2 linked regions of the Eleftheria terrae genome follow. Each later gene encodes a partner of the first gene's protein in a complex. Links are inferred from orthologs where the notes say so. Each region holds a gene or a part of one and is shown in the gene's direction. Other genes may lie near its edges.

What was found.
Region 2: the proteins of N7L95_RS10230 (region 1) and dapF are in contact, whole or in part, in a solved structure (PDB 5YGU), measured with the Escherichia coli proteins. The link is inferred for Eleftheria terrae from one-to-one orthologs.

The regions. Positions count from the first base shown.
Region 1 is NZ_CP106951.1:2,340,780-2,348,987, forward strand. The notes cover bases 2,238-5,168. They hold N7L95_RS10230 (RNA pyrophosphohydrolase), read left to right. Parts: upstream 2,238-3,367; coding sequence 3,368-3,970; downstream 3,971-5,168. Other genes in these bases: N7L95_RS10225 (proline--tRNA ligase), read right to left, coding at 2,238-3,246; proB (glutamate 5-kinase), read right to left, coding at 3,996-5,114; obgE (GTPase ObgE), read right to left, coding at 5,156-5,168. Outside these bases: grxD (Grx4 family monothiol glutaredoxin), read left to right, coding at 1-179; N7L95_RS10215 (UbiX family flavin prenyltransferase), read left to right, coding at 229-792; N7L95_RS10220 (lytic transglycosylase domain-containing protein), read right to left, coding at 824-1,396; more of N7L95_RS10225, read right to left, coding at 1,501-2,237; more of obgE, read right to left, coding at 5,169-6,262; rpmA (50S ribosomal protein L27), read right to left, coding at 6,540-6,797; rplU (50S ribosomal protein L21), read right to left, coding at 6,832-7,143; ispB (octaprenyl diphosphate synthase), read left to right, coding at 7,459-8,208. UniProt on the Escherichia coli protein: Master regulator of 5'-end-dependent mRNA decay.
Region 2 is NZ_CP106951.1:4,287,325-4,295,376, forward strand. What follows is about bases 1,709-4,483. They hold dapF (diaminopimelate epimerase), read left to right. Parts: upstream 1,709-2,557; coding sequence 2,558-3,409; downstream 3,410-4,483. Other genes in these bases: N7L95_RS19200 (LpxL/LpxP family acyltransferase), read left to right, coding at 1,709-2,368; N7L95_RS19210 (DUF484 family protein), read left to right, coding at 3,484-4,161; xerC (tyrosine recombinase XerC), read left to right, coding at 4,179-4,483. Also shown: metK (methionine adenosyltransferase), read right to left, coding at 1-436; N7L95_RS19195 (lysophospholipid acyltransferase family protein), read left to right, coding at 612-1,490; more of N7L95_RS19200, read left to right, coding at 1,493-1,708; more of xerC, read left to right, coding at 4,484-5,096; N7L95_RS19220 (class I SAM-dependent rRNA methyltransferase), read left to right, coding at 5,139-6,323; lysA (diaminopimelate decarboxylase), read right to left, coding at 6,376-7,644; LPS translocon maturation chaperone LptM, read right to left, coding at 7,641-7,823; iron donor protein CyaY, read left to right, coding at 7,842-8,052. UniProt on the Escherichia coli protein: Involved in the succinylase branch of the L-lysine biosynthesis and in the biosynthesis of the pentapeptide incorporated in the peptidoglycan moiety. Catalyzes the stereoinversion of LL-2,6-diaminopimelate (L,L-DAP) to meso-diaminopimelate (meso-DAP).

The DNA.
Region 1 (8,208 bases):
CCGACCTGAAGACGGTCAACGTGCTGGAGGACGAAGAAATCCGCCAGGGCGTGAAGGAATATGCCAACTGGCCAACCATCCCCCAGCTCTACGTCGATGGCGAATTCATCGGCGGCTCGGACATCATGATGGAGATGTACCAGGCCGGCGAGCTGCAGGACGTGCTGCGCGCCGCGTGAACGCCAGTCCCCGCCCGGCACCCGTCGCCCGCTCAGGTGCGGTTCTGCGATGAGCGGCCGCCTCGTTGTCGGCATCACCGGCGCCAGCGGCGCCATCTACGGCGTGCGCCTGCTGCAGCGCCTGCGCGCGCTGGGCGTGCAGACCCACCTGGTGGCCACGCCGGCCGGCATTCTCAACGTGCACCATGAACTGGGCCTCGACCGGCGCGAACTCGAGGCGCTGGCCGATGTCGCTCACAACCCGGCCGACATCGGCGCGGCGATCGCCAGCGGCAGCTTCGCGGCCGATGGCATGCTGGTGGCGCCCTGCTCGATGAAGACACTGGCCGCGGTGGCCCACGGCCTGTGTGACAACCTGCTGACCCGGGCGGCCGACGTGACCCTCAAGGAACGCCGGCGCCTGCTGCTGATGGTGCGCGAGACCCCCTTCAACCTGGCCCACCTGCGCAACATGACCGCGGTCACCGAGATGGGCGGCATCGTCTTTCCGCCGCTGCCGGCCTTCTACCACCGGCCACAAAGCATCGACCAGCTGGTCGACGACACGGTGGAGCGCGCATTGGCACTGGTGGGCCTGCCGCAGGCGCGCCCGCGCGAATGGCAGGGCCTTTGAGCCGGGCCGGGCGCGGCCGCCGCTTCTGCCCCTATTCCCGATACTCCCAGAGCCGGCGCGACGCAAACACCGCGTCCGGGTACGGCGAGCGCCCGCGGCTCCCGTTGTAGCGGCCCAGGCTGAGGAAGAGATCGCCACGCTCGATGTCGAGGTAGTGGCGCAGGATCACGCAGCCGAAGCGCAGGTTGGTCTGCATGTGGAAGAGCTTGTTCGGGTCGCCGTCGCCGATCAGCCGGGTCCAGAACGGCATCACCTGCATGTAGCCGCGAGCGCCGACGCTGCTGATGGCGTACTTGCGGAAGCCGCTTTCCACCTGGATCAGGCCCAGCACCAGCGCCGTCTCCAGCCCGGCGCGACGGCTCTCGTACCAGACCGTCTCCAGGAATTCGAGCCGGGTCTGGGTGTCGAGCTTGCGCTTGGACAGCCGCTCGCTCATCGCACCCAGCCAGCGCAGGTAGCGCAGCCGATCCTCGATGTTCGTGAACACCGCCTTCGGTGGCGCGGTATTGGCCACCGCCGCCGACAACGCCGTCTTCACCGCGTTGGCCAGCGGCTCCTCGACCTGCCCGCCGGCGCGCGCCGGCAGTGGCAGGCCGGCGGCCATGCAGGCAGCCGCGCCGCCGCCCAGCACGAGGCGCCGCCTCACGGCGCCAGCCTCATCCAGCGGTGCGGCGGTGGCCTCCGCCCCACGGCGGCCCGGCACCGGCCTCATGCCGCCAGCTTGCCCTTCAGCAGGGCCAGCACTTCGGCGGGCGGCACTGCGGTGGCCTGTGCATCGCGGCGGCCCTGGTATTCGAGCTTGCCTTCCTTCAGGCCGCGGTCGGAGATGACCACCCGGTGCGGCACACCGATCAGTTCCCAGTCGGCGAACATGGCGCCCGGGCGCTCGCCGCGATCGTCCAGCAGCACGTCCACGCCCAGCCCGGCCAGCTCATCATGCAGCTGTTGCGCGGCGGCCTGGACCTCGGCCGAGCGATCCATGCCGATCGGGCAGATCACCACCGCGAAAGGCGCCATCGCGGTCGGCCAGATGATGCCGCGCTCGTCGTGGTTCTGCTCGATGGCCGCGCCCAGGATGCGCGTCACGCCGATGCCGTAGCAGCCCATCTCCATCGGGCGCGGCTTGCCGTTCTCGTCCAGGTAGTTGGCATTCATCGCTGCCGAGTACTTGGTGCCAAGGTAGAACACGTGGCCCACCTCGATGCCGCGCTGGATGGCGAGCGTGCCCTGGCCATCGGGCGAGGGATCCCCCTCCACCACGTTGCGCAGGTCGGCCACCAGGTCGGGCTCGGGCAGGTCGCGGCCCCAGTTCACCCCGGTCAGGTGGTAGTCGGCCTCGTTGGCACCGCAGACGAAGTCGGCCATGTTGGCTACCGTCCGGTCCGCCACGACCTTCACCGGGTGCTTGAGGCCGACCGGGCCCAGATAACCGGGCCGGCAGCCGAAATGGGCCGCGATCTCCGCCTCGGTGGCGAAGCGGAAACCCGCCTTCAGGCCGTCGACCTTGCCCGCCTTGACTTCGTTCAGGTCGTGGTCGCCGCGCACCAGCAGCAGCCAGACGGTGGTCTTGGTGATGTCGCCAGCCGCGTTCTTCTCGTCGGTGGCAAGCACCAGCGACTTCACGGTCTGCGACAGCGGCAAGCCCAGCAGCTCGGCCACCGCGGCGCAGGTGCTCTTGCCCGGCGTCGCGGTGCGCTCCATGGCCTGGGTCGGCGCTGCGCGCGAGGGCAGCAGCGAAACGGCCTCGGCCAGCTCGATGTTGGCGGCATAGTCCGACTGCGGGCTGTAGACGATCGCGTCCTCGCCGGTCTCGGCAATCACCTGGAACTCGTGCGAGCGGTCGCCGCCGATCGCGCCGGTGTCGGCCGCCACCGCGCGGTACGTCAGGCCCAGGCGGTCGAAGATGCGACAGTAGGCGGCGTACATCGCGTCGTAGCTGCGGCCGGCCGACTCGACGTCACGGTCGAAGGAATAGGCGTCCTTCATCGTGAACTCGCGCCCGCGCATGATGCCGAAACGAGGCCGGCGCTCGTCGCGGAACTTGGTTTGGATGTGATAGAAATTTTTCGGCAGCTGGCGGTAGCTGCGCAGTTCCTGCCGCGCGATGTCGGTGATGACCTCCTCCGACGTCGGCTGGATGATGAAGTCGCGCTCGTGCCGATCCTTCACCCGCAGCAGCTCGGGGCCCATCTTGTCCCAGCGCCCGGTCTCCTGCCACAGCTCGGCCGGCTGCACCACCGGCATCAACAGCTCCACCGCACCGGCCCGGTTCATCTCCTCACGGATGATGTTCTCCACCTTTCGGATGACTCGCAGGCCCATCGGCATGTAGTTGTAGATGCCGGCGCCGAGCCGCTTGATCAGGCCGGCGCGCATCATCAGCTTGTGGCTCACGACCTCCGCATCGGCAGGCGCTTCTTTCAGAGTGGAAATAAAAAACTGAGAGGCTTTCATGGATGGATCATGGCCTGACCCGAGCAGGCCGGGCAAGCAGGAGGCTGAGGACTACGGAGGGGGTTGAAACCGCACCCGCCGGTGCAATAATGGTTTCAGTTGACAAAATTGAGGTTTGATTATGCTCGACAGGGAAGGCTTCCGGCCCAACGTCGGCATCATCCTGCTCAACCAGAGGAACCAGGTTTTTTGGGGCAAGCGGATCCGCACGCACTCTTGGCAGTTCCCCCAAGGGGGCATCAAACACGGTGAGAGCCCCGAGCAGGCGATGTACCGTGAGCTGCACGAAGAAGTCGGGCTCCTGCCCGAGCACGTGCGCATCCTCGCCCGGACCCGGGACTGGTTGCGCTACGAGGTGCCCGAGCACTACATCCGCCGCGACGCCCGCGGCCACTACCGGGGCCAGAAACAGATCTGGTTCCTGCTGCAGCTGACCGGCCGCGATTGCGACATGAACCTGAGGGCGACGGACCATCCTGAGTTCGACGCCTGGCGCTGGAACGAGTACTGGGTGCCGCTGGACGTGGTGATCGAGTTCAAGCGCGACGTCTACCAGATGGCGCTGACTGAATTGGCGCGCTTCCTGCCGCGCGCCAACCACCACAACCGCTACCTGCGCGGCGGCATGCGCCCCCACTCACCGCGCGAGGAGCCGCGCCTGGAGCGCGGTGCCGCCCAGGTGCTGGCCGACCCGAGCGACGACGAGCTCAACAGCGGCGCCTGAGGCAGCCGCTGTCGCCTGCCCCGCGTCAGGCCAGCACCAGGTTGTCGCGGTGGATCATCTCCGGCTCGCCGGTGAAGCCCAGCAGGCGCTCGAACTCGCTGGACGGCTTGCGCGCGATCAGCCGCGCCTCGCTGCTGGAGTAGTTGGCGAGGCCGCGGGCCACCTCCAGCCCGTCGGCCGAACGCACCGCGATGACGTCGCCGCGCGCGAACTCGCCCGCCACCTCCACCATGCCGATCGGCAGCAGGCTTTTGCCTTCGTCGCGCAGCTTTGCAACGGCGCCCGCATCGATCACCACGGCGCCTCGCAGTTGCAGATGGTCGGCCATCCATTGCTTGCGCGCGGCGAGCTTGGGCGTGCGCGCATGCAGCAAGGTGCCGATTGGCTCGCCTGCAGCCAGCCGCAGCAAGACGTCGGGCTCGCGCCCCCAGGCAATGACGGTGGAAGCGCCACTGCCGGCGGCACGCTTGGCGGCAAGGATCTTGGTGATCATGCCGCCCTTGCCGATGCTGGAGCCCGCCCCGCCGGCCATGCGCTCCAGTTCCGGCGTGCCGGCCTCCGCCTCGTCGATGAAGCGAGCTGAGGGGTCCTTGCGGGGATCGGCCGAGTACAGGCCTTTCTGGTCGGTCAGGATCACCAGCGCGTCCGCTTCCACCAGGTTGGCCACCAGGGCACCCAGCGTGTCGTTGTCACCGAACTTGATCTCGTCGGTGACCACCGTGTCGTTCTCGTTGATGACCGGCAGCACGCGCAGCCGCAGCAGCGTCAGCAGCGTCGAGCGGGCGTTGAGGTAGCGCTCCCGGTCGGCCAGGTCGGCATGTGTCAGCAGCACCTGTGCACTGCCCATGCCGTATTCGCGCAGCTGCGTCTCGTAGATCTGGGCCAGTCCCATCTGCCCGACCGCTGCCGCCGCCTGCAACTCGTGCAGCTCCTTCGGCCGGGCCGCCCAGCCCAGGCGCTTCATGCCTTCGGCAATGGCGCCGCTGGAGACCATCACCACCTCGCGGCCCTGCCCAGCCAGCGCGGCCAGTTGGCGGCACCAGTGGCCGATGGCCACCGCGTCCACCCCCCGGCCTTCGTTGGTCACCAGGCTGGAGCCCACCTTCACGACGATACGTCGCGCGTTTTTGAGCACGTCACTCATTGCGGCAAGAAAAGCTAGCGGGAAGAAGCAGACAGGAAGACTCAGCGAAAGCGCGGATCGTCCGACGGCGGAACGGCGTCAGGTGGCGACTCGGGCGGGGCGACGAAGCGCACATCGGGCACTTCCACCGGCGGGCGGCGTTCCGCCGCTACATGCTGGTAGACCGCCTGAATCAGGCTTTCACATCCCTCGCGGGTGAGGGCCGAGATCTGGTAGACCGGACCCTTCCACTTCAGCCGCTTGACGAAGTCCTTGACGCGCTGCTCGCGCTCCTCGGCGGGCACCATGTCGACCTTGTTCAGCACCAGCCAGCGCGGCTTCTCGTACAAGGCCTGGTCGTACTTCTTCAGCTCGGCAACGATGGCCTTGGCCTGCGCCACCGGATCGACCGCTTCATCGAAGGGCGCGAAGTCCACGAGATGCAGCAACAGCCGGGTGCGCTGCAGGTGGCGCAGGAACTGGTGCCCCAGCCCCGCACCTTCGGCGGCGCCTTCGATCAGGCCCGGGATATCGGCCACGACGAAGCTCTGCTCGGCCGCCACGCGCACCACCCCGAGGTTGGGATGCAAGGTGGTGAACGGATAGTCCGCAATCTTGGGCCGCGCGTTCGAGATCGCGGCGATCAGGGTCGATTTGCCCGCGTTGGGCATGCCCAGCAGGCCCACATCGGCCAGCAGGCGCAACTCCAGCTTCAGCCGCTTCTGCTCCCCCGGCCAGCCGGGCGTCTTCTGCCGCGGCGCGCGGTTGGTGCTCGACTTGTAGTGCAGGTTGCCGAAGCCGCCGTCGCCGCCTTTGGCCAGCATGACCTTCTCGTCCGGCACCAGCAGCTCGGTGATCACCTCACCGGTGTCTGCGTCGCTGATGATGGTGCCCACCGGCATGCGCAGCACGATGTCCTCGGCCGCCGCGCCGAACTGGTCGGAGCCCCGGCCCTGCTCGCCGTTGCGCGCCTCGTGGCGCCGGGCGTAGCGGAAGTCGATCAGCGTATTCAGGTTGGGATCGGCAACGACATAGACATGTCCACCGCGTCCGCCGTCCCCACCGTTGGGGCCGCCGAAGGGGATGAACTTCTCGCGCCGAAAGCTTATGCAGCCGCTGCCGCCGTTGCCGGCAGCCACGTCGATATAAGCTTCGTCTACAAATTTCATGATGGTGTGTCCGACTTGGGGAGGGGCGCTGTCCGCCCCTGCCAGACCGCGGGTCGCGACCAGTGGGCAGGCAGCAGGGGGCAGCAGCCACCACCGACGCACAGGCCTGCGGGCAGATGACGCGGATGCACCGGCAACCTTGGCCACCGTTCGTCCGCCGCCACGCCTGGCTTGCGCCGACCCGTCGATGGTACTTCAGGCACGGCTCCGTTTCAGGAGGCCGCGCAAACGACAAAGCCCCGGAAGGCCGGGGCTTTGTCTATGCAGAGCGCGAAGCTCAGACCGGCGTGATGCTGACGGTCTTGCGGTTGAGCGGGCCCTTCACCGAGAAGGTGACCTCGCCGTCCACCAGGGCGAACAGCGTGTGGTCGCGACCGGTCGACACATTGGTGCCGGCATGGAAGCGCGTGCCGCGCTGGCGCACGATGATGGAACCCGCCGAGACGATCTGGCCGCCGAAGGCCTTCACGCCGAGCATCTTCGGTTGGGAGTCGCGGCCGTTCCGGGTGGAACCGCCGCCTTTTTTCTGTGCCATGGTTGATAGCTCCTTGAACTGTTGCCGACGGGACTCAGACGCTCAGCGCGCCGATTTCCAGTTCGGTGTAGGTCTGGCGATGACCTTGATGCTTCTGGTAGTGCTTGCGACGACGCATCTTGAAGATGCGCACTTTGTCGTGCTTGCCATGAGCGACCACCGTCGCCTTCACACTTGCGCCAGCAACCAAGGGCGTGCCGATCTTCAGGTCGGCGCCGTTACCAACGGCGAGCACCTGGTCGATCACGATCTCTTGGCCAACTTCCGCAGCAATCTGTTCTACCTTGATCTTCTCGCCTGCAGCAACCTTGTATTGTTTGCCGCCGGTTTTTATGACCGCGTACATATCAGCCCCTTCAAGAGCCCGAAGGCTCACACATGCGGCAGACCCGAAAGGTCTGCACCAATAAGATAACCCGGCCTTTTTGGCCGAGCCGGCGATTGTAGCACGGTCGCTCCGGCCAACCCGGCAGGATTGCACACCCCCCGCCCGCACCCGCCGCCCTCGCAGGGCCGGCACGCCCCGCCATGCGCCGGTCGTGCGCCGCGGCGAACACGCTCCCTATAATTTGCGCACTCTGCTTCAAGGTCTCGCGTGTCTGTCGCCTCTCCCACCACCTCCGTCCCATCCCGCCACCTCCTCTCGGTCGTCTCTGACGAGATGGGCGAAGTCGACAAGGTGATTCGCCAGCGACTGGCCTCCGAGGTGGTGCTGATCAACCAGATCTCTGACTACATCATCAGCGCCGGCGGCAAGCGCATTCGCCCGATGCTCGTGCTGCTGTTCGCCAACGCGCTCGGCTTCCAGGGTCGCGAGCGCTTCGAGATGGCAGCGGTCGTCGAGTTCATCCACACCGCTACGCTGCTGCACGACGATGTGGTCGACGAGTCCGAGTTGCGCCGAGGACGCGACACCGCGAACGCGCTGTTCGGCAACGCACCCAGCGTGCTGGTCGGCGACTTCCTCTACTCGCGCGCCTTCCAGATGATGGTGTCGGTCAATCGCATGCGCGTGCTCGAGGTGCTGGCCGATGCGACGAACATCATTGCCGAAGGCGAGGTCCTGCAGCTGATGAACATGCACGACCCGGACATCGACATTCCCGCCTACCTCAAGGTCATCCGCTACAAGACCGCCAAGCTGTTCGAAGCCAGCGCCCGGCTGGGCGCGGTACTGGCGGATGCCCCCCGTGACATCGAGGATGCCTGCGCCGACTACGGCCGCAGCCTCGGCACCGCCTTCCAGCTGATCGACGACATGCTGGACTACCAGGGCTCCACCGCCGAACTCGGCAAGAACGTTGGCGACGACCTGCGCGAAGGCAAGCCCACGCTGCCGCTGCTGCTGGCCATGGAACGTGGCACGCCGGAGCAGCGCGAGTTCATCCGCCAGGCCATCCAACAAGGCGAG
Region 2 (8,052 bases), 1.9 Mb from region 1 along the record:
GGGCGTAGTAGATCGGCGCGGGCATCAGCTCGGGCGTTTCGTCGCAGGCGTAGCCGAACATCAGGCCCTGGTCGCCGGCGCCCATGTTGAGGTGGTCGTCGGAGGCGTGGTCCACGCCCTGGGCGATGTCGTTGCTCTGCTTGTCGTAGGCCACCAGCACCGCGCAGCCCTTGTAGTCGATGCCGTACTCGGTGTTGTCGTAGCCGATGCGCTTGATGGTGTCGCGTGCGACCTGGATGTAGTCGACATGCGCGTTGGTGGTGATTTCGCCGGCCAGCACCACCAGGCCGGTGTTGCACAGGGTCTCGGCCGCCACGCGGGAGCGCGGGTCCTGCTCGAAGATCGCGTCTAGGATGGCGTCCGAGATCTGGTCGGCCACCTTGTCCGGATGACCCTCGGACACGGATTCAGAAGTGAAGAGAAAATCGTTCGCCACGGTGTGACTCCAATAAGTTGACCCTGGGACGCGTTGCCGGCACAGGTGTTTGGAGGTGCGGCGAACGCTTTAGCGGTACTTGTTGGACCAATGTCCAGCGAGGCCTCGCTATCCTTGGACCCCGCGCCGCCCCGCAAGTTGTTCTTTAAACCGGCGACCGCGCGATTATAGAAACATGCTCACTCTCTTTCGCTTGCTTTCTCGGTGCCCCCTGAGGGTTTTGCACGTCTTTGGCTCCATTCTTGGCTGGCTGACCTGGTGGGGCTCGCCGACCTACCGTCGCCGTTTCCGCGAAAACGTCACGCAGGCCGGCCTGCCGTGGGCCCGGGTGCGTCCGGCGATCGCGGCGGCGGGGCAGATGGTGATGGAGCTGCCCTGGCTGTGGATGCGTCCGGCCGACCGGCCGTTCGGCGACCGGGTGACATGGACCCGCAGCGAATTGATCCATGAGGCCTACGCCGCCGGCCGCGGCGTGATCTTCCTCACGCCGCACCTCGGCAGCTTCGAGGTGACGGCGCAGTCGTATGCCGAGCTGTTCGGGCCGCGGCACGGCCCGTTGACGGTGTTGTACCGGCCGGCCCGCAAGGCGGCCATCCGTCCCATCGTCGATGGCGGGCGCCAGCGCCCCGGACTGGCCACGGCGCCGGCGACGCTGGCCGGCGTGCGGCAGATGATCCGTGCGCTGCGCCAGGGGCAGGCAGTGGGCCTGCTGCCGGACCAGGTGCCACCGGAAGGGCTGGGCGTGTGGGCGCCGTTCTTCGGCCGCCCGGCCTACACCATGACGCTGGCTGCCCGGCTGGCTCAGCAGACCGGCGCCCGGGTGCTGCTGACCTGGGGCGAGCGACTGCCGCGTGGACGGGGCTACCTGGTGCATGTGAGCGCATTGGACGAGCCGCTGCCGGAAGCGGGCGAGGATCAAGCACAATCGGCCGCCGCCCAGATCAACCAAGCGATGGAACGACTCATCCTCCAGTGCCCCCAGCAGTACCTCTGGGGCTATCACCGCTACAAGGAGCCGCGCCAGGACCCGCAGTTCCAGGCGGGGGCCCGCTGAGCATGGGCGCACGACTGCTGATCGGCCTGCTGTGGCTGTTGCATTGGCTGCCGCTGCCCTGGCTCGCGGCGCTGGGGCGGGGGCTGGGGCGGCTGTTGTACCGGCTGGCCGGGTCGCGGCGGCGCATCGCGCTGCGCAACATCGAGCTGTGCCTGCCTGCGCTCGGCCCCGCCGAGCGCGAGGCGCTGGCGCGTGACCACTTCCAGTGGCTGGCCCGCAGCATCCTGGAGCGCTCGCTGCTCTGGTATGCGAGCGAAGCGCGGCTGCGCCGGCTCATCCACGTGGAAGGCGACGTCGGCCTGGCCGACCGCAGCGAGCGCCCGGTGATGTGGCTGGTGCCGCACTTCATGGGGCTGGACGTGGCGGGCGCCGCGGTGCAACTCTATGGCCAGAAGACCGCGGCTTCCATCTACCAGGCGCAGAGCAACAAGGTTTTTGACGCCGCCATCCGCAAGGGGCGGCTGCGCTTCGGCCGTTCGCAGATCTTCTCGCGGCAGGAGTCGGCCAAGCCGCTGATGCGCTGCATCAAGCAGGGCTCGCCCTTCTTCAACCTGCCGGACATGGACTTCGGCCGCCAGGACGCCGCCTTCGTGCCCTTCTTCGGCGTGCCGGCCGCCACGCTGCTGGCGCCGTCGCGCATGGCGCGTGCGCTGAACATGGTGGTGCAGCCGGTGGTGGCCGAGATCCTGCCTGGCGGCCAGGGCTATCGCGTGCGCTTCCTGCCGCCCTGGAGCCACTTCCCGACCGACCAGCCCGAGGCCGACGCCTTGGCGATGAACCGCTGGATCGAGTCCGAGATCCGGCAGAACCCGGCGCAATACCTCTGGGTGCACAAGCGCTTCAAGACGCGGCCGGACGGGGAGCCGAAGCTGTATTGAGCGCCCGGCCGGGCGTCTGGCAGCGGGCAGTGCATCCACCGCGACGCGCACGCGGCGCCGCGGCGCCCGGCATGCGGGCAGGCAGGCACGCCTCTGGCAGGGCAGGGGCGGGGCTGCTCCGCGCTCTCCGCCCTCCTTCGGCCGCCCTGAGTCGTCTCTGCTCGCCAGCCGGCGGATAATCGCCCCCTTATGAAGCTGCGCTTTACCAAGATGCAGGGCGCGGGCAACGACTTCGTCGTGCTCGATGCGACCCGCCAGCCCCTGGACCTGGGCCCCGACGACTACCGCCGGCTGGCCGACCGGCGCTTTGGTGTCGGTGCCGACCAGATCCTGATCGTGGGACCGGCGCCGGAGCCCGGCATCGACTTCAGCTACCGCATCGTCAATGCCGACGGCAGCGAGGTCGAGCAATGCGGCAACGGCGCCCGCTGCTTCGCCAAGTTCGTGCACGACCGGGGCCTGAGCACGAAGGCCGCCATCCGCGTGCGCACGATCAGCGGCGTGATCGAGCCTCGCCTGCAGGCCGACGGCCGCGTCACGGTGGACATGGGCACGCCGGTGTTCGAGCCGGCCCGCGTGCCCTTCGACACGAGCGGCCTGCAGCCGCGGGCGCTGGGCGAGGCCGAGCAATGGCCGCTGGCGCTCGGTGCCGACACCGCCTGGGTGGCGGTGGCCTCCATGGGCAACCCGCATGCGGTGCTGCGCGTCGATGATGTCGACACCGCGCCGGTGGCCGACTGGGGGCCGCAGATCGAGCGGCACCTGCGCTTTCCGCGGCGCGTCAACGCCGGCTTCCTGCAGGTGGTGTCGCGCCGCCAGGTGCGCCTGCGTGTCTTCGAGCGGGGCGCCGGCGAGACGCTGGCCTGTGGCACCGGCGCCTGCGCGGCGGTGGTCTGCGGCATCCGGCTGGGCTGGCTCGACCGCGAGGTCGAGGTCGAGACCCGTGGCGGGCGGCTGCGCATCGAATGGCCGGGCGGCGATGCGCCGGTCTTGATGACCGGGCCTGCCGTGACGGTCTTCGAAGGCGAGATCGACCTCTAACCCCTCGGCCAGGTGGTGCCGCTTGCCGACCCCGTGCCTGCCGCCGTCCTCGGCCCTTCACCACGACCCGAATCATGAGCATCCAAGGTATCACCGAAGACGACATCGCCAACTACCTGGCGAACACCCCCGGCTTCTTCGAGCGGCAGACCGAGCTGCTGGCGACCATCCGGCTGACCAGCCCGCACGGCAACCGGGCCGTCTCGCTGCAAGAGCGGCAGATGGAGCTGCTGCGCGAGAAGAACAAGGGCCTGGAGCTGAAGCTGGTCGAGATGATCCGCCACGGCCAGGAGAACATGGCCATCGCCGACCGGCTGCACCGCTGGACGCGTGCTGTCATGCTGACCACCGAGCCGGCCGAGATCCCGGCCCTGATGGTGCGCGAGCTGAAGGACCAGTTCATGATCCCGCAGGCCGGCATCCGGGTGTGGGGCGTGGCGCCGGCGTATGCGGGGCACGATTTTGCGCAAGGCGTGAAGGACGACACCCGCTCCTTCGCCACCAGCCTGACCTTGCCCTACTGCGGCGTCAATTCCGGCTTCGAGCCGGTGTCCTGGCTGGACGACCCGGCCAGCGTGATGTCGGTGGCCCTGGTGCCGCTGCGTCACGGCATGAACCTGCCGGCCTTCGGCCTGCTGGTGCTGGCCTCGCCGGACCCGACGCGCTACAGCGCCGACATGGGGACCGAGTTCCTGATGCGGGTGGGTGAGCTGGCCAGCGCCGGCCTGTCGCGGCTGCTGCCGCCCGTTTGATTCCGGGCCGGGCCGCCATGGACGCGCGCATCGAGCGATACCTGGAGCACCTGCGCGTGGAGCGCCGGGTGGCGCCGCTCACGCTCGACACCTATGCGGCCGAGCTGGCCGTCCTGGCCGCGATGGCCGCCGAGGCGAAGCTGTCGCTGCAGGAGGTGCAGCCCCACCATGTGCGCCGCTGGATGGCCACGCTGCATGGGCAGGGGCGTTCCGGCCGCACGCTGGGCAAGACGCTGAGCGCCTGGCGCGGGCTGTTCCGCTGGCTGGGCCGGGAGGGCGAGGTGGCGCTCAACCCGGTGGACGGCGTGCGCCCGCCCAAGTCGCCCAAGCCGCTGCCCAAGGCCTTGTCGGTGGAGCAGTCGATGCAGCTGGCCGACCTGCAGCAGCCCGACGCCGATCCGGTGCTGGAGGCGCGTGACCGCTGTCTGGTCGAGATGCTCTATGGCTGCGGCCTGCGCATCAGCGAGCTGGTCGGGCTGGATGCCGAGGCCAGCGCGCAGGCCAAGGGCTATGTGGACCTGGCCGCGGCCGAGGCGCATGTGCTCGGCAAGGGTGCCAAACGGCGCGCAGTGCCGATCGGCTCGGCCGCGCTGGCTGCGCTGCAGTCGTGGCTGGCACGGCGGCCGGCACTGCTGCGGGGCGATGCGGCGCCGCTCTTCGTGAACGAGCGCGGCACCCGGATGACGCCTCAGCAGGTGCGCGTGCGGCTGAAGCAGCGCGCCATCCAGGCCGGCGTGCCGACCCATGTGCATCCCCACATGCTGCGGCACTCCTTCGCGTCCCACCTGTTGCAGTCCAGCGGCGACCTGCGGGCGGTGCAGGAGCTGCTGGGACATGCCAGCATCGCCACCACCCAGGTCTATACCCGTCTGGACTTCCAGCACCTGGCCAAGGTCTACGACGCCGCCCATCCACGCGCCAAGCGCAACACCTGATTCCGGGCCCGCCGGGCCCCCAGCAAGTCGAGCAAGAAGTTCATGAAAGTCATCACACTGCGCGAAGGCAAGGAGCGTTCGCTGCTGCGCCGCCATCCCTGGGTCTTCCAGGGCAGCATCGCCCGCGGCGGCGGCGACGCCGGCGAAACGGTGAAGATCGTCTCCAGCGACGACCGTTTCCTCGCCTGGGGCGCCTACAGCCCCACCTCGATGATCCGCGTGCGGGCCTGGAGCTTCGACGAGGCCGAGCGCATCGACGCCGGCTTCTTCGAGCGCCGCATCCGCCGGGCGCTGGCCGTGCGCGAACGCCTGCCGGTGGCCAGCGACGCGGTGCGGCTGATCCACGGCGAGGCCGACGGCTTGCCGGGGCTGATCGTGGATCGCTACGGCGACACGCTGAGCGCGCAGTTCCTGTCGGCGGGCACCGAGCGCTGGAAAGCCACCATCGCCGACCTGCTGCTGCAGGCGACCGGCCTCAGCCGGCTCTACGAGCGGTCCGACTCCGGTGTGCGTGGCCTGGAAGGCCTGCAGCCCGTGACCGGCTGGCTGCGCGGCGAGGGGGCCACCGAGCTGACCATCCGCGAGCACGAATGGCAGCTGACGCTGGACGTGGCGCAAGGCCACAAGACCGGCTTCTACCTGGACCAGCGCGACAACCGCAAGCTGTTTGCCGAGACCGTGCGGCACTTCGGCTTCCAGCGGGTGCTGAACTGCTATTGCTACACCGGTGGCTTCAGCGTGGCCGCGCTGGCGGGCGGGGCTGCCGAGGTCGTCAGCGTGGACTCCTCCGGCCCGGCGCTGGAGCGGGCCGAGGCGCATGTGCGGCTCAACGGTTTCGAGGCGGCCCGCCACCAGGCGCTTGACGCCGACGTCAACGAGACGCTGAGGCGCTTCCTGAAGGAAGGCCGCAGCTTCGACGCCATCGTGCTGGACCCGCCGAAGTTCGCGCCCACCGCCTCGCATGCCGAGCGGGCGGCGCGGGCCTACAAGGACATCAACCGGCTGGCGTTCAAGCTGCTGGAGCCGGGCGGCGCGTTGTTCACCTTCTCGTGCTCGGGGGGCATCGGCAACGAGCTGTTCCACAAGATCGTGGCCGGTGCCGGCATGGACGCGCAGGTCGACGGCCTGATCTATGCCCACCTGGGGGCGGCGCCCGACCATCCGATGACGATCAACTTCCCCGAGGGGGAGTACCTGAAGGGCCTGGTGATCCTGAAGAGCGCCTGACGCCGGCCGGCCGTCGCCGGCAGGGCGGCCCGCCGGGCACGGCGGGTGGCGCTCAGGCGAGCAGGTGCTCGCCGCGGAACAGTTCGGTGGCCGCTTCGCGTTCGCGCACCAGATGGGCCTGAGCGCCCACCACCATCACCTCGGCGGCGCGGCCGCGGGTGTTGTAGTTGCTGGCCATGCTCATCGAATACGCCCCGGCCGACAGCACCGCCAGCCGGTCGCCGGCGCGCACCGCCAGCTCGCGGTCGCGGCCCAGCCAGTCGCCCGATTCGCAGACCGGGCCGACCACGTCGTAGCTGGCGGCGGGCTCGTCGCGGCGCAGGCAGGGCTCGATGCGCATGTAGGCCTGGTACATGGCCGGGCGCATCAGGTCGTTCATCGCCGCATCGACCACGCAGAAATTCTTCGCCTCGCCGGGCTTGAGGTAGAGCGCCTCGGTCAGCAGCACGCCGGCATTGCCGACCAGCGAGCGGCCCGGCTCCATCATCACGGTGCGATGGCCATGGCCGCGTGCGTCGATGCGCGCCAGCAGCTGGCCGATCAGCGCATCGGCTGCCGGCGGCTGCTCGTCGGTGTACTGGATGCCGAGGCCGCCGCCGAGGTCGAGGTGGTGCAGCACGATGCCGGCCGCCTCGATGGCCTCCACCAGGTCGAGCACGCGGTCCAGGGCGTCCAGGTAAGGGCCGGGGGCGGTGATCTGCGAGCCGATGTGGCAGTCGATGCCAGCCACCGACAGGCCCGGCAGCTCGGCCGCGCGGCGGTAGGCCTGCAGCGCGCGTTCGTGAGCGATGCCGAACTTGTTGCCCTTGAGTCCGGTGGAGATGTAGGGATGGGTGTTGGCGTCCACATCGGGATTGACGCGCAGGCTCACCGGGGCGACGCGGCCGCAGGCCACCGCCACTTCGGAGAGCACCTCCAGCTCGGCTTCGCTCTCGACGTTGAAGCACAGCACGCCGGCTTCGAGGGCGCGGCGCATTTCGGCACGGGTCTTGCCAACGCCGGAGAACACCACCTTGCGCGGGTCCGCGCCGGCAGCCAGCGCCCGCTCCAGCTCACCGCCGGAGACGATGTCGAAGCCGCAGCCCGCACGCGCGAACGTCTGCAGCACGGCCAGGTTCGAATTGGCCTTCATTGCATAGCAGACCAGGTGGGGCCGGCCGGCGAAGCCGCGCTGGTACGGCGCCAGCGCAGCCAGCATGGCGGCCTGCGAGTAGACGTAGAGCGGCGTGCCGTGGCGGGCCGCCAGCTCGTTGAGCGAACAGTCTTCGAGGAAGAGCTCCTGGCCGCGATAGGACAGGAAGGGGGAGCCGGGCAGGGTCATCGGGAGGCGGGGGTGGAGGCGGCGGGGGCCGACGCCGCAGGGGCGGCGGCGGAAGCAGGCGCGGCGGGCCGGGGTGCGGCGCCGGGCAGGTAGAGCGGCCCTTTCTGCCCACAGGCCGATAGGCCCAATGCCAGAGCAGTGAAGAGACCGGCGGCTAGAATCGGGGCCCGTTTCGACATCCGGCGATTCTACTGGCGATGACGCTCGACCCCACCCCGCTCTCCGACGCCGAGTACCACACCCGTGCGCATGCCGTGCTGGCCGCCATCGAGGCGCGCGTGGACCAGCTGCTGCAGGAGGACGTGGTCGACATCGACAGCCAGCGCACCGGCGGCCTGCTGGAGCTGAGCTTCCCCAACGGCAGCAAGCTCATCATCAACACCCAGCCGCCGCTGCACGAGATCTGGC